Regions from separate parts of the Pseudarthrobacter sp. NPDC092439 genome, predicted to be linked through region 2. Evidence: predicted binding sites of a transcription regulator. Region 2 holds the regulator's gene; each other region holds the start of a gene.
What was found. Region 2 encodes HrcA, which represses chaperone genes, less so after heat shock. Its sites were predicted from a motif close to TTNGCACTCGNNNNNNNCGAGTGCNAA; they were not measured.

Region 1: the regulator HrcA is predicted to act here: its motif matches at 1,975-2,001, upstream of ACIQCM_RS06310 (Hsp20/alpha crystallin family protein).
Region 3: the regulator HrcA is predicted to act here: its motif matches at 4,190-4,216, upstream of ACIQCM_RS04535 (FmdB family zinc ribbon protein).

What each region holds. Positions count from the first base shown of each region.
Region 1 covers NZ_JBIVQB010000002.1:312,735-318,703, reverse strand. The annotation lists gene ACIQCM_RS06315 (S9 family peptidase) at 1-1,424, opposite strand, end outside; gene ACIQCM_RS06310 (Hsp20/alpha crystallin family protein) at 2,065-2,487, shown strand; gene ACIQCM_RS06305 (NAD(P)H-hydrate dehydratase) at 2,697-3,689, opposite strand; gene ACIQCM_RS06300 (histidine phosphatase family protein) at 3,673-4,458, opposite strand; gene ACIQCM_RS06295 (PadR family transcriptional regulator) at 4,593-4,937, shown strand; gene ACIQCM_RS06290 (hypothetical protein) at 4,942-5,343, shown strand; gene ACIQCM_RS06285 (alkaline phosphatase D family protein) at 5,407-5,969, opposite strand, start outside.
Region 2 covers NZ_JBIVQB010000001.1:354,646-360,614, reverse strand. The annotation lists gene lepA (translation elongation factor 4) at 1-81, shown strand, start outside; gene hemW (radical SAM family heme chaperone HemW) at 118-1,347, shown strand; gene ACIQCM_RS01680 (DUF4870 domain-containing protein) at 1,431-1,850, opposite strand; gene ACIQCM_RS01675 (DUF3097 domain-containing protein) at 1,975-2,829, opposite strand; gene hrcA (heat-inducible transcriptional repressor HrcA) at 3,005-4,018, shown strand; gene dnaJ (molecular chaperone DnaJ) at 4,046-5,173, shown strand; gene ACIQCM_RS01660 (16S rRNA (uracil(1498)-N(3))-methyltransferase) at 5,176-5,955, shown strand; gene ACIQCM_RS01655 (GerMN domain-containing protein) at 5,942-5,969, opposite strand, start outside.
Region 3 covers NZ_JBIVQB010000001.1:971,501-977,469, reverse strand. The annotation lists gene ACIQCM_RS04545 (DUF4011 domain-containing protein) at 1-3,005, shown strand, start outside; gene ACIQCM_RS04540 (RcpC/CpaB family pilus assembly protein) at 3,012-3,746, opposite strand; gene ACIQCM_RS04535 (FmdB family zinc ribbon protein) at 3,844-4,116, opposite strand; gene ACIQCM_RS04530 (5-formyltetrahydrofolate cyclo-ligase) at 4,252-4,908, opposite strand; gene galU (UTP--glucose-1-phosphate uridylyltransferase GalU) at 4,951-5,856, shown strand; gene ACIQCM_RS04520 (GNAT family N-acetyltransferase) at 5,861-5,969, shown strand, end outside.

The DNA.
Region 1 (5,969 bases), on a different contig from region 2:
GCCGTCGCCCATTCCCGGGTGGCCACGTAGTCGGCGGCGTCATATCCGCCCAGCACCGGGCTTTCCTTGCGCAGCAGCAGCTCACCGGCGGGCCGTTCCGCGGTGGGCAGCACGAAATCGTAGACGCGCGACGGGGTGAAATAGGACGTGTAGCCCAGCCGGATCACCGGGGCGTCATAGTCTGACCCGCCCACTCCGGCAGTGTAGAGCTCCTCATCGAACGCCGGTTCCACGGGCGCTTCCTGCGCCGGCGTCCCCAGCCCGGCCAGCCCCATCACCTGGACGCGCTCAATGGTGTCCTTGCGGATGGACACGATCAGGTGGGTGGCGGTGACGCCGGCGCCGTTGACGCGGACCTCCTCGGAATGTCCGACGACGGTCTGCCACCTCTGCTCCGCCAGCGGCTTTTCGAGCTCGGCCGGGTCAACCAGCGAGACCATGGAGTTCACGGCGCCGCGGTTGTGCGTCAGAAGGATGCGCTCTGCACCATCCAGCAGGAAGGGCTCGGCCTCGTAGAGGACCCGCTCGCTGCGCGGGATGACGGTCCGGACTGTCCCGGAGGGGTCATCGAACCGGAGCAGGCGTGTCTCGCTGTACTCGGAGCAGCCGATCCCCAGCACCAGGTAACGCCGGTCTGCGGAGAGCTCGAAGCCCAGCCACATGGCGGCGTCGTCCTCCTGGTAGATGACTACGTCGTCGGCGACGGGCGTGCCCAGGATGTGCGCCTTCACCTGGTAGGGGCGCCAGGAATCGTCCACCACGGTGTAGAAAATGCGCGTGCCGTCGGGGGAGAAGGCGACGCCGTAGAAGATGTTCTCGATGACGTCCGGCAGAAGTTCGCCGGTGCGGAGGTCCTTGATGCGGAGGGTGAACCGCTCGTCGCCGGAGTTGTCCACGGCGTAGGCGTAAAGGTTGCCGTCGACGGTCACGGCCGAGCCGCCCACGGAGAAGAAGGGCTTGCCTTCCGCCTCCACGTTGCCGTCCAGCAGGACTTCCTCGCCGGGAATCCCGATTCCCGGCTCAACCGCAGGCGGGGTCCAGTCGGCAATCTTGTCCTCGGTATCGCTGGCGCGGACGCGGCACTGGATGCCGTACTCCTTGCCTTCCACCGAGCGGCTGAAATACCACCAGCCGTCCTTCCGGTGCGGGACAGACAGGTCGGTTTCCTGCGTCCGGCCCTTGATCTCCTGGAAGATCGCCTCGCGCAGCGGTTCCTGGTGTGCCGTGACCGCCTCCTGGTAGGCGTTCTCGGCCTTCAGGTGCGCTACGACCTCGGCGGATTCCTTGTCCCGCAGCCACTCGTAGTTGTCCACGAAAGTGTCTCCGTGATGCGTCCGCTCCATGGGAATCCGCTTGGCGACGGGCGGTGAGGCGGCCGTGGCGGGGGCAGTGCTGGCGGGATCCTGCAGGGGAGTGGAGGTCATGCCTTCAATATATAGACCCCCTCGGACAATCCTGCGGCCCGTTCGCTACCGGGCAAACCCGCCTGGCCCGCTGCCGGCCACCTTCCCCGCTCCCCTCGCCGGCCCCCTTCACCGACGCTCTCTCACTTAATGCGGTTTTCCCGCTGACGCTCTCTCACTTGATCGAGCATCGGGACGCCGCCCTATCGGCGCCCAGGTCGCGGGCGTATTCTGGTCATTTGAGGCACATCCGCCCAGCGTGAGAGGGGAAGTTCCATGACCATCCCGCCAGTGCACGAACCCGAGCCGTTCCCGCCGGAGCCGGGTCCGGAACCGACATCACCTGACCCCACCCAGCCCCATCCTCCCGGACCGCCGGCGCCCGGTCCCTTCCCCACCCCCGAACCGCCCGGGCCGCTGCCGGTACCGGATCCGGGCCCGGCGCCGCTCCGCCCGGACCCGACCAGAAGCTAACCGAAGACCACCTGGCAGGGTCCCTTCCCCACGGGAAGGGGCCCTGTCTGCGCGGTTCGAACGCTCGAAAAACTTTCAAAAAATCTGTTCCGAACCGCTTGAAGACCTCCCGCGCCGGTGCTAAAAAATCTATATCAGTCAACACAGATCGGCTGATATGGAACCGTCTCTTTCGAGGAGGGAAGCCATGTTGATGCGAACCGATCCGTTCCGCGAGCTGGACAGGCTGGCCCAGCAGGTCCTCGGTACGGCAGCGCGTCCGGCTGCGATGCCCATGGACGCGTGGCGGGAGGACAAGGAATTCGTCGTTGCCTTTGACCTGCCTGGCGTAGCGGTGGATTCCGTGGACCTGGATGTGGAACGGAACGTCCTGACGGTGCGGGCTGAACGCCCTGAACCGGCCGGCAAGGACACCGAGTTGATCGCCTCCGAGCGGCCGCGCGGCGTGTTCAGCCGCCAACTGATTCTCGGAGACACCCTCGACACGGAAAACATCAGGGCCAGTTACGACGGCGGCGTCCTCACCTTGCGGATCCCCGTCGCCGAAAAGGCGCAGCCGCGCAAGATCGAGATCGAAACCAGGGGGTCGAAGCAAGAGATCGCCGCATAGTCCCGCAGGACAATTTCATAGGACCGGGAGGCCGCGCTCCTTCTGTTGGCTGCCTTTTGGGGCGATTCGCCATTCTGTGCACGCCACAGCGCCAGACAGCGCACCGGCAGCGTATGCACGGCCTTCCCGCAAGGTGGCCCCCGGTTCCGGCCGGGGGCCATCCCATGCCTGGTGGCTTTTGCGCCCGGGACCCGGGACCCCGCGTTGGGTCAGGAGCCGAGTTCCAGCATCAGCGCCGGGAGCTCGTCGGCAAGTTCGCGGGCAAGGAAGCCGAGCGGTCCCATCCTGCTGGCCAGCCGGTCGGCCGCCGCGGCGTGCATGTGAGTACCCCAGCAGGCTGCCTGCGGACCGGTGGTCCCGCGTGCCCGCAGCCCCGCGACCGCCCCGGCCAGCACGTCACCGCTGCCGGACGTCCCCAGTCCCCCGTATCCGGTGGTGATCTTCCACAGGTCCGGTTCACCAGGGCCGTGTGCCGGCGGCTGCGCGATCACCCCCTGGCAGCTGACCACGGCGTCATACCGGGCAGCCACCTCGGACACGGCTGCCTCAAGGCCGTCCGCGTGAAGATCGCCCGCATCGCGGCCCAGCAGGAGCGCGGCCTCGTTGGGATTGGGCGTGAGGATCAACCGCCCGCGCCACGGGTCCAGCTTGCTTTCCAGCCGCACCAGGGCGCCCAAAGCGTAGGCATCGAGAACGACGGCGGGACCGCCTTCCCGGCCGGCGTCACCGTCCGCGTCCTCCCGGGCAGCGTCCGCCCGCGCTGCCGCTTCCCGAGCCAGCAGCGCGCCCAGCAGCTCCTCGGCGAGGTCCAAATCGTCCAGCCCGGGGCCCACCAGGATGGCGTCGGCCCGGTCCAGGTAGGTGGTGATCCGCTCCAGCCCGCTGGCAAGGACGGACCCGCCGGAGTTTTCGGGCAGCCCGATCGAGCCGCACTCCGGCAGTGCCACCCCAACCTGGACGGCGGCGGACTCGGCTACGGCGAGCGTAAGTTTTCCGGCCCCTGCCCGGAGGGCCGCAGTCCCGGCCAGCAACGCCGCGCCGGGAGTGGCCCGCGCCCCTCCCACCACCAGCACCGAGCCGCGGGAATACTTGTCTTCGCCGGCGGCAGGCAACGGCCAGTCGCGGAGGAAGGAGGGCGTGACCAAGGCGGGCTGCGCTCCTGGGCCCGCGGCGCCGCCGTCGTAATTACCTGGGGTGGACACTTGCGTCCCCGGCGTGCTCGGTGACCTCGACGCCCTGCTCCGTCAGATGGTCCGCCACGTTGAAGCTCTCCAGCGTCCACGGACCCGCGCCGGACGGGCGGACGTAACGGGTGATGGAGGCATTGAGGACGGACGTGCTTGCGGCAAGGTCAAGCAGTTCCTGCTCCGAGAGCCCCTCCATGACGTAGCGGAACAGCATGATCACGGCGTCATGGCACACCAACATGACGCGGTGGCCGGTGCCCAGGTTGTTCAGCTCGGCCAGGACCGACCGAAGCCGCAGCGCCACATCGGCCCACGATTCCCCGCCGGGCGGCCGGTAGTACAGTTTCCCCAGCCAGAGCCGACGCTCGGCCTCTTCCGGGAAGCGGTTCTCCACGCCTAGCCGGGTGAGCCGGTCGAGGATGCCGAGCTCCCGGTCCCGGAGCCGTTCGTCGGTGACTACTTTCACCGGCCAGCCTGCCGTCTCCACGGCGATTTCCGCCGTCTGACGGGCGCGCGCGTAAGGGGAGGACACCACGGCATCGGCGCGGAACTCCTCCGCGATCCGGGCCAGGGCCGTCCCCAGCGCCTTGGCCTGTTCCTGCCCGGTCCCGGACAGATTCACGTCCGCGTCCCGGGCAGGTACGTCGATGACCTCGGCCCCCGCCAGCCGCGCCTCCGTGGCGGCAACGTTGCCCTCGCTCTCGCCGTGCCGGACCAGGAGCAGCTCCACCGCCCCGGCCTCCTGTACGGCCTCCGTCAATCCGTCGTCGTTCAAGAAAATCACCCCGTCCGCGTTCGGTGCCGAATGCAGGAACACTATCAGCGGCCTTACCCACGGTGCGGCAAAAATAACGTCCGACGGCGGTGCATCACGCGCGATACGTTGCATCACTATCTAGTTCGTGACACCATCTAGTCATGACTGCGGAGAAGCGATGGCCGAGCGACTGGGTGCGGGCGGTGCTGCCCATCTGCATCCTCCAGGTCATCGCCGACAACAGCGAAGCCTATGGTTACCAGATTATCCACGCGCTGAAGGCCGCCGGTTTTGACGGCCTTAGCGGCGGAACCGTCTACCCGGCCCTGAACCGGCTCGAAACGGATGCCTCCATAACTTCCGAGTGGCGCGAAGGCAGCTCGGGTCCGGGCAAAAAGTTCTACTACCTGACATCGGCAGGCCGCCAGAGGCTCACCGAAGCAGGTGCGGACTGGAGGGACTTCGCCGCACTCATCGACCACTTTCTCCAAGCGAAGAAAGGCTGAATAAGTGCCTGTAGACGAATACCTGAAGACCCTTGCCTACGAACTGCGGCAGCGGAAACACAGCGAGGAGATGGTCCACAGCACGCTTCAGGAAGTCCGCAGCTATGTAGCCGAGAGCGGCGAGAGCGCTGAGGCGGCCTTCGGGCAGCCGCGTGACTACGCGGCCTCGTTCCCTGAAGGAACAACCACGTCCAGAGGTGCGCGGGTGGGAACACTGGCCGGACTTGTCGTCATCGTGACACTCGCTGCCTACCTGGTCCTCCGGGGGACCTTCGGCATCAGCTTCGGCATCTCCGGAACGCTCGCCTATTTTGGCATGGTGGTGGCGGTCACGGCTGCCCTGATCGTGATCGGGCAGCACTTGGACAGACGTCTTCCGGACCTTCGGGAGGCCAACCGCTACTGATTCGGACAACCGCTACCCGGGTCCCGGCAGCGCTTGTCCGAATCCATAGCGAACGTCCGAAAACTACCGCTCCGGCGTCAGCACCTTGGAGAACACCGTGGCGCCGTTCGCGTTCCGCAGGCTCACCGTGAAGGCGTCGGTATCCAGCTGGACATGGCCGAAGAACTGGTTCTCGCCGTCGCGGGGTGACTCGCCGGGGAAGCGGCCGGCCTTGGAGAACACCACCTCCGGTCCGAACGTGCCGTCCATCGTGTTCGGTCCAAAGGACCCGGCCGCGATCGGCCCGGCCACGAACTCCCAGAAGGGGTCGAAGTCGGTGAACGCCGCCCGCTCGGGGGAGTAGTGGTGCGCGGCGCAGTAGTGCACGTCCGCGGTCAGCCACACAATGTTCTTGACCCGGTTCCGCTTGAACGCGCTGAGGACCCCGGCGATCTCCAGTTCGCGGCCCAGCGGAGCGCCGGCGTCGCGGTTGGCAACGCTTTCCTGGTTCACGGGTCCGTCGGGCACGATGACGCCCAGGGGCATGTCCGCGGCGATCACCTTCCACGTCGCCTTGGACTTGCTGACTTCGCGGATGAGCCAGTCCACCTGCTCCCGGCCCAGGATGTTGGTGGCGTAGCTTTCCT
Region 2 (5,969 bases):
GTCGGCCGCGTGGAGGTTCCGCAGGAAGCCTTCATTGCCGCGCTGACCACCGACGAGTCCAAGGACAAGGCGAAGAAGTAGTGGTTACCGTGGCCGGACTTTCCCAGGGCCGCAGCAATGCCTAGCGTTCTTCCCCTGGGCGCCCCCGCGCCGTCGGACGGCCTCCTGCCTGGCCAGGCAGCGGAAGGCGCGGCGGGGCGCGGCTTCGGGCTGTACGTCCATATTCCGTTTTGCGCCGTGCGCTGCGGCTACTGCGACTTCAACACCTACACGGCCACCGAGCTGGGCGGCGGGGCATCGCAGGACGCCTACGCCGGCACCGCCGCTGCCGAGGTGGAGTTCGCGGGCCGGGTGCTGTCCGCGTCCGGCGTGCCGGAACGTCCGCTCAGCACCGTGTTCTTCGGTGGCGGCACGCCCACGCTCATGCCTGCCGCGGACCTTGCCCTGGTCCTGCGCGCCGCCGTTGATCGGTGGGGAATCGAGGACGGCGCCGAGGTCACCACTGAGGCCAACCCGGATTCCGTCACGCCGGAATCGCTTGCCGTCCTGAAGGAGGCGGGGTTCACCCGGGTTTCCTTCGGCATGCAGTCCGCGGTCCCGCACGTGCTCAAGGTCCTGGACCGGACGCATTCGCCGGCACGGGTGCCGCAGGTGGTCCGGTGGGCCCGCGAGGCCGGCCTGGACGTGAGCCTGGACCTGATCTACGGGACACCGGGGGAGTCGCTGGATGACTGGCGCTTCTCGCTCGAAACGGCGCTGTCCTACGGCCCGGACCACATCAGCGCCTACGCGCTGATCGTTGAGGACGGAACCAAGCTTGCGGGGCAGATCCGCAGGGGCCAGGTACCGGAAATTGACGACGACGATCATGCCGCCAAGTATGAACTCGCCGACCAGCTCATCACCGAAGCAGGGCTCGGCTGGTACGAGGTCAGCAACTGGGCCCGGACGCCGCGCCACGCCTGCCGCCACAACCTCGCCTATTGGCGCGGGGATGACTGGTGGGGCATCGGTCCGGGCGCGCACTCCCACGTGGGCGGCGTGCGCTGGTGGAACGTCAAGCACCCCACCGCCTATGCCGGCCGGCTGGGCCAGGGGCTCTCACCGGCAGCCGGCAGGGAAACTCTGGACCTGGAGACCCGTGCCGTGGAGCACGTGATGCTGGAGACCCGACTCTCCACGGGGCTGGACGTTGCCTCGCTGAAACCGGCGGGCCGCCACGAAGTGGCCGGACTGATAGCCGACGGCCTGGTGGAACCGGCCGCCGCCTTCCGCGGCCGCCTGGTCCTGACCCTCAAAGGCCGGCTCCTGGCTGACGCCGTGGTCCGACGTCTGCTGCCGGACTAGTTCCGTGAACTGAAACGCGGGGTCACTCCGGTCCCCATAACGTGCCGATATGAGGCGAAAAGTGACCCCGCGTTGCAGTGGGCTTACTTGATCCAGCGCAGGTTGTACTGGTAGCGGTGCGGCTGGCCCTTGTTCACGTGGATACCGGCGGAGACCGAGAAGCACGTGAGGGCGATCCAGATGAGGGTCGCGATCACGGCGAAGATGTTGCCCACCACCGGGACGAACACCAGGATATTGGCGATGACGGCCGCGATGGTGGGTGGCAGGCTGAAGTTCAGTGCTTCCTTGGACTCCTGCGCGGTAAACGGCCCGCGGTCCCGGAAGATCAGGTAGATCAGGAGAGACGGCACACAGCCAAGGATGCCGCCAAAGTGCGCCAGCGTGGCCCACTGCCGGTCCTCGCTGGCCGTCAGCGGCAGCGCATTCGCCGGAACGCCGTGGTATTCGGAGCGGCCCGGGCCGTCCTGGCGGTTCCTGTGATCACGTGCGTTTTCTGCCACGGTCTGATTCCTTCTGGAGTGCTATTGGTGCCGGCGGGTACATGGTGCCCTGTGCTGCCGGTCCGCCGGGAATTGGCGAACCTGCACTAATAAGAATACTGTCTGCCAGGCATGGCTCCGCCTTTTAGGGGACGGTGAGGAAATCGATCACTTCTTCCACGCGTCCCAGCAGCGACGCCTCCAGGTCTGCGTAGGTCCGGACGGCGCCCAGCAGTTTCTGCCAGCCCAGGCCGATGTCCTCCTTCGTTTCATGCGGCCAGCCGAAGGCGGCCAGTATCCCGGTCTTCCAGTCCTGCCCGCGGGGCACCACCGGCCACTGTTCGATGCCCAGCACGGACGGGCGGATTGCCTGCCACACGTCCACGTACGGGTGACCGACAATAAGGACGTTGCCGGCCGCGCCCGGTGAGGACATCACGGCCTCCGCAATGCGGGATTCCTTGGAGTCGGGAACGAGGTGGTCCACCAGGACACCAAGCCGCCGTCCGGGGCCGGGGCGGAATTCCGCCACCGCCGCGGCGAGGTCGTCAATGCCGTGGAGGGGTTCGACGACGATGCCCTCCACCCGGAGGTCGTCTCCCCATACCTTCTCCACCAGTTCGGCGTCGTGCTTGCCTTCCACCCAGATGCGGCTCGCCTTGGCCACCTGTGCGCGCTGGCCGGGGACCCGCACGGAACCAGACGCGGTACGGCCAGGTCCGCCTGCCTGTCCTGCGGCGGTGCGTGGAGCCGGCGGCAGCAGCCGGATCGGCCGGCCCTCGAGGAGGAAGCCGAAGCCCAGTTTGAAGGAGCGGGACTTTCCGCGCCGGTCCTCCAGCGCGACCACATGCATGCCGCCGGACTTCTCTACCCGGGTGACCGCACCCACCCATCCCGACTGGACGTCCTCAAGGACCATGCCGCGCTCCACCGGCACCTCGGGCAGCGCGGTCCTGGCAGGAGCCGACATATCCCGGGGGCCCCAGTTCTGGTAATCCATGGATTCATTCCGCCTAGTGATAGATCAGTTGCCCCGTTCCCCCGGAGCGGTACCAATGCTAACAACGGGGCGAGTCATAATAGACTGTTAGCACTAAGGCATGTCGAGTGCTAACAGTCATGGTGGCGCTGACCGGGCCGGCGAGGCCGCCCCGGACCCTGGATGGAGGTGGAGTGTGAGCGAACCGCGCAAGCTGGAAGTGCTGCGGGCCATCGTTGAGGACTATGTCCACTCCCGCGAGCCGGTCGGTTCCAAGGCCCTCGTGGAGCGGCACCATCTCGGCGTCTCCAGTGCGACCATCCGCAATGACATGGCGGCGCTGGAGGATGAGGGGCTCATTACAGCACCCCATACCAGTGCGGGCCGGATTCCCACGGACAAGGGCTACCGCCTGTTCGTGGACCAGATCTCGGCTGTGAAGCCCCTTTCCCAGGCGGAGCGCCGCGCCATCCAGTCGCTGCTGGAGGGCGCGGACGATCTCGACGACGTCCTGGACCGGACCGTGCGCCTGCTGTCGCAGCTCACCAACCAGGTTGCCGTGGTGCAGTATCCACACCTCAGCCGGGCGCTGGTCCGCCACATCGAATTCGTCCTGCTTGCCCCGCGCAAGGTTTTGGTGGTGCTGATCGCCAACAGCGGCAAGGTGGACCAGCGGGTGGTCGACGTCGGGCAGGACCTGGGAGACGACGCACTTGCCGCGCTGCGGACCCGGTTCCTGGGATCGCTGGGCGGTACGGCGCTCAGCCAGTTGGCCCAGTCCCTGCCGGCGGTGGTTTCCGCGGTGGGCCCCGGCCAGCGGCAGGCGGCCCAAGCTCTGGCGCATGGCCTGGAAGGACTGGCGCACACCAGCCGGGAAGACCGCATGGTCATGGCCGGCACCGCCAACCTGGCCCGTTCCAACGTGGACTTTCCACTCAGCATCGGGCCGGTCCTGGAAGCACTGGAGGAGCAAGTGGTCATGCTGCGGCTCCTGGGCGAAATGGCGCAGGACCACCGCGGCGTGGCCGTGAGCATCGGACGGGAAAACCCGTACGACGGCCTGGCGGAAGCTTCCGTGGTGGCTACGGGCTACGGTCCGGACAGTGCAGCGAAAATCGGAGTACTCGGACCCACGCGGATGGACTACCCCACCACCATGGCCGCCGTGCGCGCCGTGGCACGGTACCTGTCCCGGATCCTGGGACCCTGACGTTACAACAAGGAAGAGAAACCAACTTTGAGCAGCCACTATGACGTCCTTGGAGTCTCGCCGGAGGCTACGGGGGAAGAGATCAAGAAGGCCTACCGCAAGCTGGCCCGCACGCTCCACCCCGACGTCAACCCCGGCCAGGATGCCTCGGACCGCTTTAAGGCAGTGACCCACGCCTACGAGGTCCTCTCGGATCCGCAGAAGCGCCGCGTCTACGACACCACGGGCAACGAGAACGGCACGGACAACGGGTTCGGCGGCGGTGGATATGCCGGCCAGGGCTTCGCCTTCCAGGACATCTTCGACACATTCTTCGGAGCCGGAGGCACCACCGGCCCGGCGTCGCGTGTCCGCCGCGGGCAGGACGCCCTGATCAGCGTGCGCATTGAACTGCGCGACGCCGTCTTTGGCGTCAACAAGAAGCTTGAGGTCGATACCGCCGTTACCTGCCCCACCTGCGAGGGCTCCTGCTGCCAGCCGGGATCGCACCCTGAGCGCTGTGACATCTGCGGCGGCAGCGGCCAGGTCCAGCGGGCAGTCCGTTCCATTCTTGGACAGGTCATGACCGCCGCACCCTGCGGTACGTGTGAGGGCTTCGGCACCGTCATCAAGGATCCGTGCAACGAGTGCAGCGGCCAGGGCCGCATCCGCAGCCGCCGGTCACTCACCATCAAGGTTCCTGCCGGCGTTGCCACCGGAACCCGCATCCAGCTCTCGGGACAGGGGGAGGCCGGTCCCGCGGGCGGGCCGTCAGGCGACCTCTACGTGGAAATCCGGGTCAACAACGATCCCACGTACGTCCGTGACGGCGATGACCTGCACGCCACCTTGAACATCCCCATGACGGCGGCAGCGCTGGGCACGGATGTCAGCCTGGAAACCTTCGACGGCGTCCAGGAAATCGACGTCAAGCCCGGCACCCAGTCGGGCGAAATCATCACCCTCCGCGGACTGGGCGTGACCCACCTGCGCGGATACGGCCGGGGGGACCTGAAGGTCCACCTGCAGGTGGAAACCCCCGCCCGGCTGGACGCTGCGCAGGAAGACCTCCTGCGGCAGTTGGCCAAGCTCCGCGGCGAACAGATCACCGAGGGCAAGCTCGCCGCCAGCGGCGGCATGTTCGCAAAGCTTCGGGATCGGCTGGGTAACCTGTAGCGGTGAGCAACCCCGTCTTTTTCACCTCTGCCGGCGGCCTCGACGGGACCGGTCCTGGTGACACGTTTGTCCTGGAAGGACCCGAAGCCCGGCATGCGGTCGCGGTCAAACGCCTCGCGCAGGGTGAACCCGTGGACATCGTCGACGGTGCCGGCCGGCGCCTGACCGGAACGGTGGCGTCGGCCGGCCCGTCCGGCCTGGAAGTCGAGTGCCTCTCCCTTACTGACGAGGCCCGGCCGGACGTCCGGCTGGTGCTGGTCCAGGCCCTCGCCAAGGGCGACCGCGACGAACTGGCCATCGAGACGGCGACGGAACTCGGAATCGATGCGGTGGTCCCATGGCAGTCGGAACGTTCCATCGTGCGCTGGAAGGGTGACCGGGCCGCAAAAGCGCACGCCAAGTGGCAGTCCGTCGTTGCAGCTGCGGCAAAGCAGGCGCGGCGCGCCTGGGTGCCGGAGGTGCGTCCCGCCGTCGACACCTCCGCCCTTGCCGCGGCCGTCGAAGCCGCGGACCTGGCAGTGATCCTCCATGAGGACGCCGTCCGCCCGCTGCGGAGCGTCCTTGAATCATGGCAGGGACGCGATGGGGCGGGCGTTCGGGAGGTGCTGCTGATCGTGGGGCCGGAAGGCGGCATCAGCCCGCGCGAGGTGACGCGGCTCTGCGATAAGGGGGCGGTGACCGCGTTGCTCGGCAGCCACGTCCTGCGCTCCTCCACGGCCGGGCCGGCCGCCGTCGTCCTCGCCAGCGATGTGCTGGGACGCTGGGGCACTACCGGACGCTGAACGTCCTGGTGTCC
Region 3 (5,969 bases), 620 kb from region 2:
ACCTCCACAAGACGCTGACGGAACACCGCCACGCCCTGACGGACCACGTGGCCTCCCTGCACAACGTCCGGCAGCGCTGGGGCTGCTCGCCCTACCAGGCGATGCAATCGCTGGCGGAACTCACCTCCATCCACCCCGCACCCGCCACTACGGTGCGGCTCAAACGGAGCGTGCTGGACAGCATCCGTGATCGGGAAGAGCTGGCCGGCCGGCTCCGCCGGGCTGCCGAGCTGGGCAGTTTCAGCAAAGCCTCCACCACCAGCCCCTGGCACGGAGCCCGGCTGCTCACGCGCAAGGAGACCGAAGAGGCACTGGACCTGGTCCGGTCCCTCGAAAAGAGCCTGCCGGCCCTGCGGGAGCGCATGGAGTCCGTTGCGGAGCACGCCGAGATCCGGCTGGGCAATTCATTTGCCGAGTGGGGTGAGCAGCTGGAGCTGCTGCTTGCCGTCCGCGAGAGCCTGGACAAGTTCACCCCGGACATCTTCGACCGCCCCGTCACGGACCTGATTTCGGCCACGGCGCCCGCCGCCTGGCGCCGTGAGCGCGGGATAGAGCTGACCGCCATGCAGCGCTCCCGTCTGCGCCGTGTGGCAAAGGAATATGTCCGGCCCGGCGTCCACATCGCAGACCTGCACAGCTCCCTGGTCCTGGTCCAGGAGCAGCGCGGACTGTGGGACGGCTATGCCACCACGCAGCGCCATCCGGCGGTTCCGTCCGGCCTCGCTGAGATGAACACCATCTACCGGGCATTGGACCGTGAGCTTGAGCAGTTGGGGGAGGCGCTGCGGCACACTGCCGCCGGCGCAGCACTTGCCTCCGTACCTTATCCGGAACTCATGGACCGGCTGCGGCGGCTTTCCGCCGACGCCGGGACGCTCAAGACCCTGCCCGAGCGGACCCTGCTGGTGGAGCACATGCGCGAGCACGGCCTGGGCGAGCTGCTGGCAGACCTGGCCGAACGCGAAGTGCCGGCCGAATCCGTCGCGGCCGAGCTGGACCTGGCCTGGTGGCAGTCCGCGCTCGAAGCCATGATCAGCGGCGACGACTATCTTGCCATGTCCGACGGCGAGGCGCTCCGCCAGCTCGAAGCGGAGTACCGCCTCGCGGACAACGCCCACATCGCCAGCGGCTCCGCGCGGCTGCGCTGGGACCTCGCCGAGCGCTGGCGGAGCGCCATCGCGGCCCACCCGCGCCAGGCCGCCCTGCTCCGAAGCCTGCTGAAGGACGGCAGGGTGTCCCTGCCCGCCCTTACGGCGCAGGCACCCGAGCTGATCTCCAGCCTGGTGCCGGTCTGGTCCGTCAGTCCCTACCTGATGACAGGCCTGCTCCCGGCCGAACAGCGGTTCGACGCCGTGGTCATCCTCGACGCCGAGGCAACCTCCCTGCAGGCGGTGCTGCCCTCGATCGCCCGCGCCCGCCAGGTCGTTGCCTTCGGGGACGCCCGCATCGCCAGCCCCCGGACCTTCACCGTCGGCGTCGAGCGGCTCGCACCCGGTGAAGCTGCCCACCACCGGGTGCAAAGCGCGTTTACCGCCCTCTCCGAGGTGCTGCCCGTGTGGCGGCTGAACTTCGTGTACCGCGCGGTGGACGAGGACCTGGTCCTGCAGCTCAGCAAGAATTTCTACGACGGCGGCCTCCGCCTCCTGCCCGAAGGGCAGACCGCCACGGGGCTGGACCGCTCCCTGCTGGTCGAGTACCTCGCGGACGGAACAGGGCTGCCCAGCGCCAACGACGAGGGCGTTGAGTCCGTGGCGGCGGAGGTTAACCGCGTAGTCCACCTGGTCTTCGAGCACGCCCGGACCCGCCCCCGGACCTCCCTTGCCGTAGTCACCGCCAGCCTGCGGCATGCGGCGCGGATCGGCGAAGCCATCCGCCTCCAGCTGCCCAACCATCCCGGGCTGTCGGCTTTCTTTGGTGCCGGCCCTGAATCCTTCCGGGTGGTCGACCTGGAACGTGCGCAGGGCCTGGTGCGCGACCACGTCATCTTCTCGCCCGGTTTCGGCCGGACGCCACATGGCCGGGCGCTGCACAGCTTCGGTCCGCTGTCCGCCGAGGGCGGCCGCGAAAAGTTCGCACTGGCCATGACGCGCGCTCGCCGCTCCATGCACGTCCTGACGTGCTTCCGGCCGGAGGATCTGGACCACACCCGGCTGACGCACGGTGCCATGGACCTCTACACGCTCCTGGACCGTGAGATCGCCGGCAACACCGACCTGGGCACCCCGGCCTCGCGCGCCGCCGCCAGTGAACAGGCGCTGGGCGCCGACCCGCTAGTAGCCGACCTGGGTGACCGGCTCCGGGCCCGCGGCGCCCGGGTATGGCACCAGTACGACGGCGCGATCGACGTCGTTGCAGCGGCGGACCCGCTGAGCACCATGGGGCAGGATGAAGCGGAACTTCCCAGGCCGGTTGCCATCGAGTCCGACGGCACGGAGCAGTACCGGACCATGAGCGTACGCGAGCGGAGCCGGCTGCGGCCGCAGCTGCTGGAGCGCCTGGGCTGGCGGTACATGCCGCTGTGGACCATTGAGGTGTTCACCGATCCATCGTCCTGCGCAGACCGGATCGCGGGCTATCTGGGGCTCGAAAGGCTTGCCCTCCCCGGCAGGACGGCGCCTGCCGCCGCGTTCCTTGACGACGACGTGGACCAGGCCTTGAATGGCATTGACCTGCGTGATGCCATCGCCGCCCGGTCGGCGGAATCAGATCCCCGTGCATCATTTGAAGAGGAGGCGGGCAGCGTGAGCCCGGAAGCGAAGAAGGACGGCATGGCAAAGGATGCTGTTGCCAACGATGCGGCTGCCAAGGATGCCGCTGCCAGGGACGGTGTGACCAGGAACTCCGCCACAGGGGATTCCGGGTCCAGGGGTTCGGCTGCCGCACAGCCGGGCCAGGGCAGGGTACTTCCGGACAAGGCCGCCGAGGACGATCCGCGGGCTTGGGGGGACCGCGACGAGGACCACGACGCGTGGCTCAAGGAGCAGCGACCGCCGCACTGGGGCTAGCACGGGTTACTGGCCAACGAGGACGAAGAACAGCTTGCCGCGGGTGGAGGCGCCCGCCAGGCGGGCGGCCTGCTCTGCCCCCGCAGCCACCACCAGCAGTCCCTCCGTCTCGGATGTGCCCAGCCATTGGCCGCCCTCCCCACCCTGGGCAGACGTCCACAGGACCGGCACGCCCTTGGCCAGGACTTCCGGCGGACGCGTTTCCTCAAACCCGCCGGCACCGGTGAGCACCACGTTCACCAGTTGGCCAGGGGAGACCAGACGGACGGAGGAGGGATCTGCCATCCGCAGGGGAACTGCGGCGGAGCCCACCGGCGTGCCGGCCAGGAGCCCCGGACCGACCAACTGGGCGTCGGTGAGGAGCTGTCCCTTCCGCAAGGGGCCCGCGAGCTGCCGGCCCATGGCCTGGTCCCGCTGCCGGAAGAAGCCCTCGGCCACCGTCCCGGGAGGCACCCGGACGTTCGCGAGGTCGGCATCACCCATGGTGGCCCCGGCAGGCAGATCCCTCGTGGCAGCGACGGCGGCCGCCGTGTCCAGCGGCGCGGGCGTCAGTTGATGGACGGCGCTGGCGGCTGCCGCGCATAGAAGCAGCGCCACTGCGAGCCTCCGGTTCCGGTTAACCCAGCCGGTGAGCCGTGCGGGAAGCCTCCTGCGGGATCCATGGCGGAGTGCGGCGGGGTTACCCGGGCTGGTGCCGGGCGGTTGCCGGCTGGTCCGGCTGCGAAGGAAGAAAGCAGGCATAAGCCCACGGTAGGAGCTGCGCCGGCGGAAAACTCAGGACCGGTTTTCGTATGTGGAAAAGCCTGGGGGCGCCCGTCGACGGGAGCGCGCCGGCTGATCAGCTGGCAGCAGCCGCCGGAGCAGGTGCTGCGGGGGCAGCCGAAGGGGTCGCCGCCGGTGCGGACGGCGCGGCTGAAACGGTGCTGCCCTTGGCGTCGCGGGAATCGGTGCGGTAGAAACCGGAGCCCTTGAATACCACACCCACGCTGTTGAACTTCTTGCGCAGGGTTCCCTCGCATTCAGGGCAGGACGTCAAAGTGCTGTCAGAGAACGACTGGACAATGTCGAAGGCATGGCCGCAATCCTTGCAGGCATATGCATACGTTGGCACTGGTGCTCCTCCTCTTGGACAAACGAGAGGTCCCGTGCTGCCGGTCCGCGGAACCGTTTATCGGGTCGCCGCATTAGCAGTCGCAGGGCCTGAGTGCCAATTCTATCATCTGCCGGAGAACGGCTGCGCGACGGGTCAGGCCGCCGGGAGATCCCGGAAACCGCCGGGGGTGAGCACGGCGGGCACGGGTCGGTCGAAGGCCTCGGCCGGTATGATCCCGGCGGGCAGCAGTTCCTCGTCGTAGATCACGGCCGCCAGCGGGATTTCCTTGCCGGCCGTGGCCAGGTGGCCCAGAAACTTGTCGTAATAGCCCCCGCCCTGGCCGATCCTGTTGCCCTCGACGTCCACGGCGGTGGCCGGAATGAACAGGGCAGCGGCCCCGCCGGCGGTTTCCGGCCCGTGCCGTTCGCCCACAGGCTCCAGGATGGGAGCGAAGCGGCTCCGCTCGTATTCGGTACCGGGGCCCCAATACACCCAGGCGAGTTCCCGGCCCGGTTCGCATACGGGCAGCAGGACGCTGTGCCCTGCCCCGTGCAGGGCTTCGATGAGCCGGAGCGTTGGTGGCTCGAACCCCACGCTGAGATAGACGCAGACGGTGCCGGGCGTGTCGCCGGTGACGGACCGCGTCCAGGCCAGGCCGTTTCGGGCCAGCGCCGCGGCGGCCGCTTCCCGTTCCTGCGGTGTGAGGGCTGCCCTGTGCCGCCGGTGGGCCGTCCGGATGGCGTCCTTGGCTGATGTTGAATCCTGGTGCACGTTACTGCCTTCCGTGATCGCCTTGAATGCGCCGGGCATCCACTGTTACTGAATGCTTGACGCTGACGTTAGATTAGTCCGGTGAGTACCAGTAGCCCGAGAGTCCGCAAAGCCGTCATTCCTGCTGCAGGACTGGGTACCCGGTTCCTGCCGGCCACCAAGGCGATGCCCAAGGAGATGCTCCCTGTGGTGGACAAGCCTGCCATCCAGTATGTCGTGGAGGAAGCTGTCAGCGTGGGTCTCCAGGACGTGCTGATGATCACCGGACGCAGCAAGCGGGCGCTGGAGGACCACTTCGACCGTGTCCCGTCCCTGGAGTCGACCTTGTCGGACAAGGGCGACACCCGGAAACTCGAGGCCGTCCAGGCCGCCACCAAGCTCGGCGACATCCACTACGTCCGCCAGGGCGATCCCAATGGCTTGGGACATGCTGTCCTTCGCGCCCGCCAGCACGTGGGTGAAGAGCCGTTTGCCGTCCTGCTCGGTGATGACCTCATCGACGCCAGGGACGAGCTCCTAGGCACGATGATCGACGTCCAGGCCAGGACTGGCGGCTCCGTGGTGGCCCTTATCGAGGTGGAGCCTTCACAGATCAGCGCGTACGGGTGCGCAGACGTCGAGGCGATCGACGGCGAAGGGTACGTCCGGGTCAACCGGCTCGTGGAGAAGCCCTCGCCGGAGGAAGCTCCGTCCAACCTGGCAGTGATCGGCCGTTACGTCCTGCATCCGGAAGTGTTTAACGTCCTGGAAAGGACCGGTCCCGGGCGCGGCGGCGAGATCCAGCTGACGGACGCCCTGCAGGAACTGGCCGCCGGCGACGGTGACGGCTGTGGAGTTTATGGGGTGGTTTTCCGGGGCCGCCGCTACGACACCGGAGACAAGCTGAGCTACCTCAAGGCCTGCGTACAGCTGGCCATCGACAGCGAGGACCTGGGTCCGGGACTGCGCGAATGGCTGCCCGGCTTCACCGCCGGCCTGTCGAAGTAGCGCCGTGCGGCTAAGCCCCATCTGGCCGGTCACACTGGAATGCGGCGACCTCGTGCTGCGGCCCATCCGGTACCGGGACAAAAAGGAATGGACCGAGGTCCGGTCCCGCAATG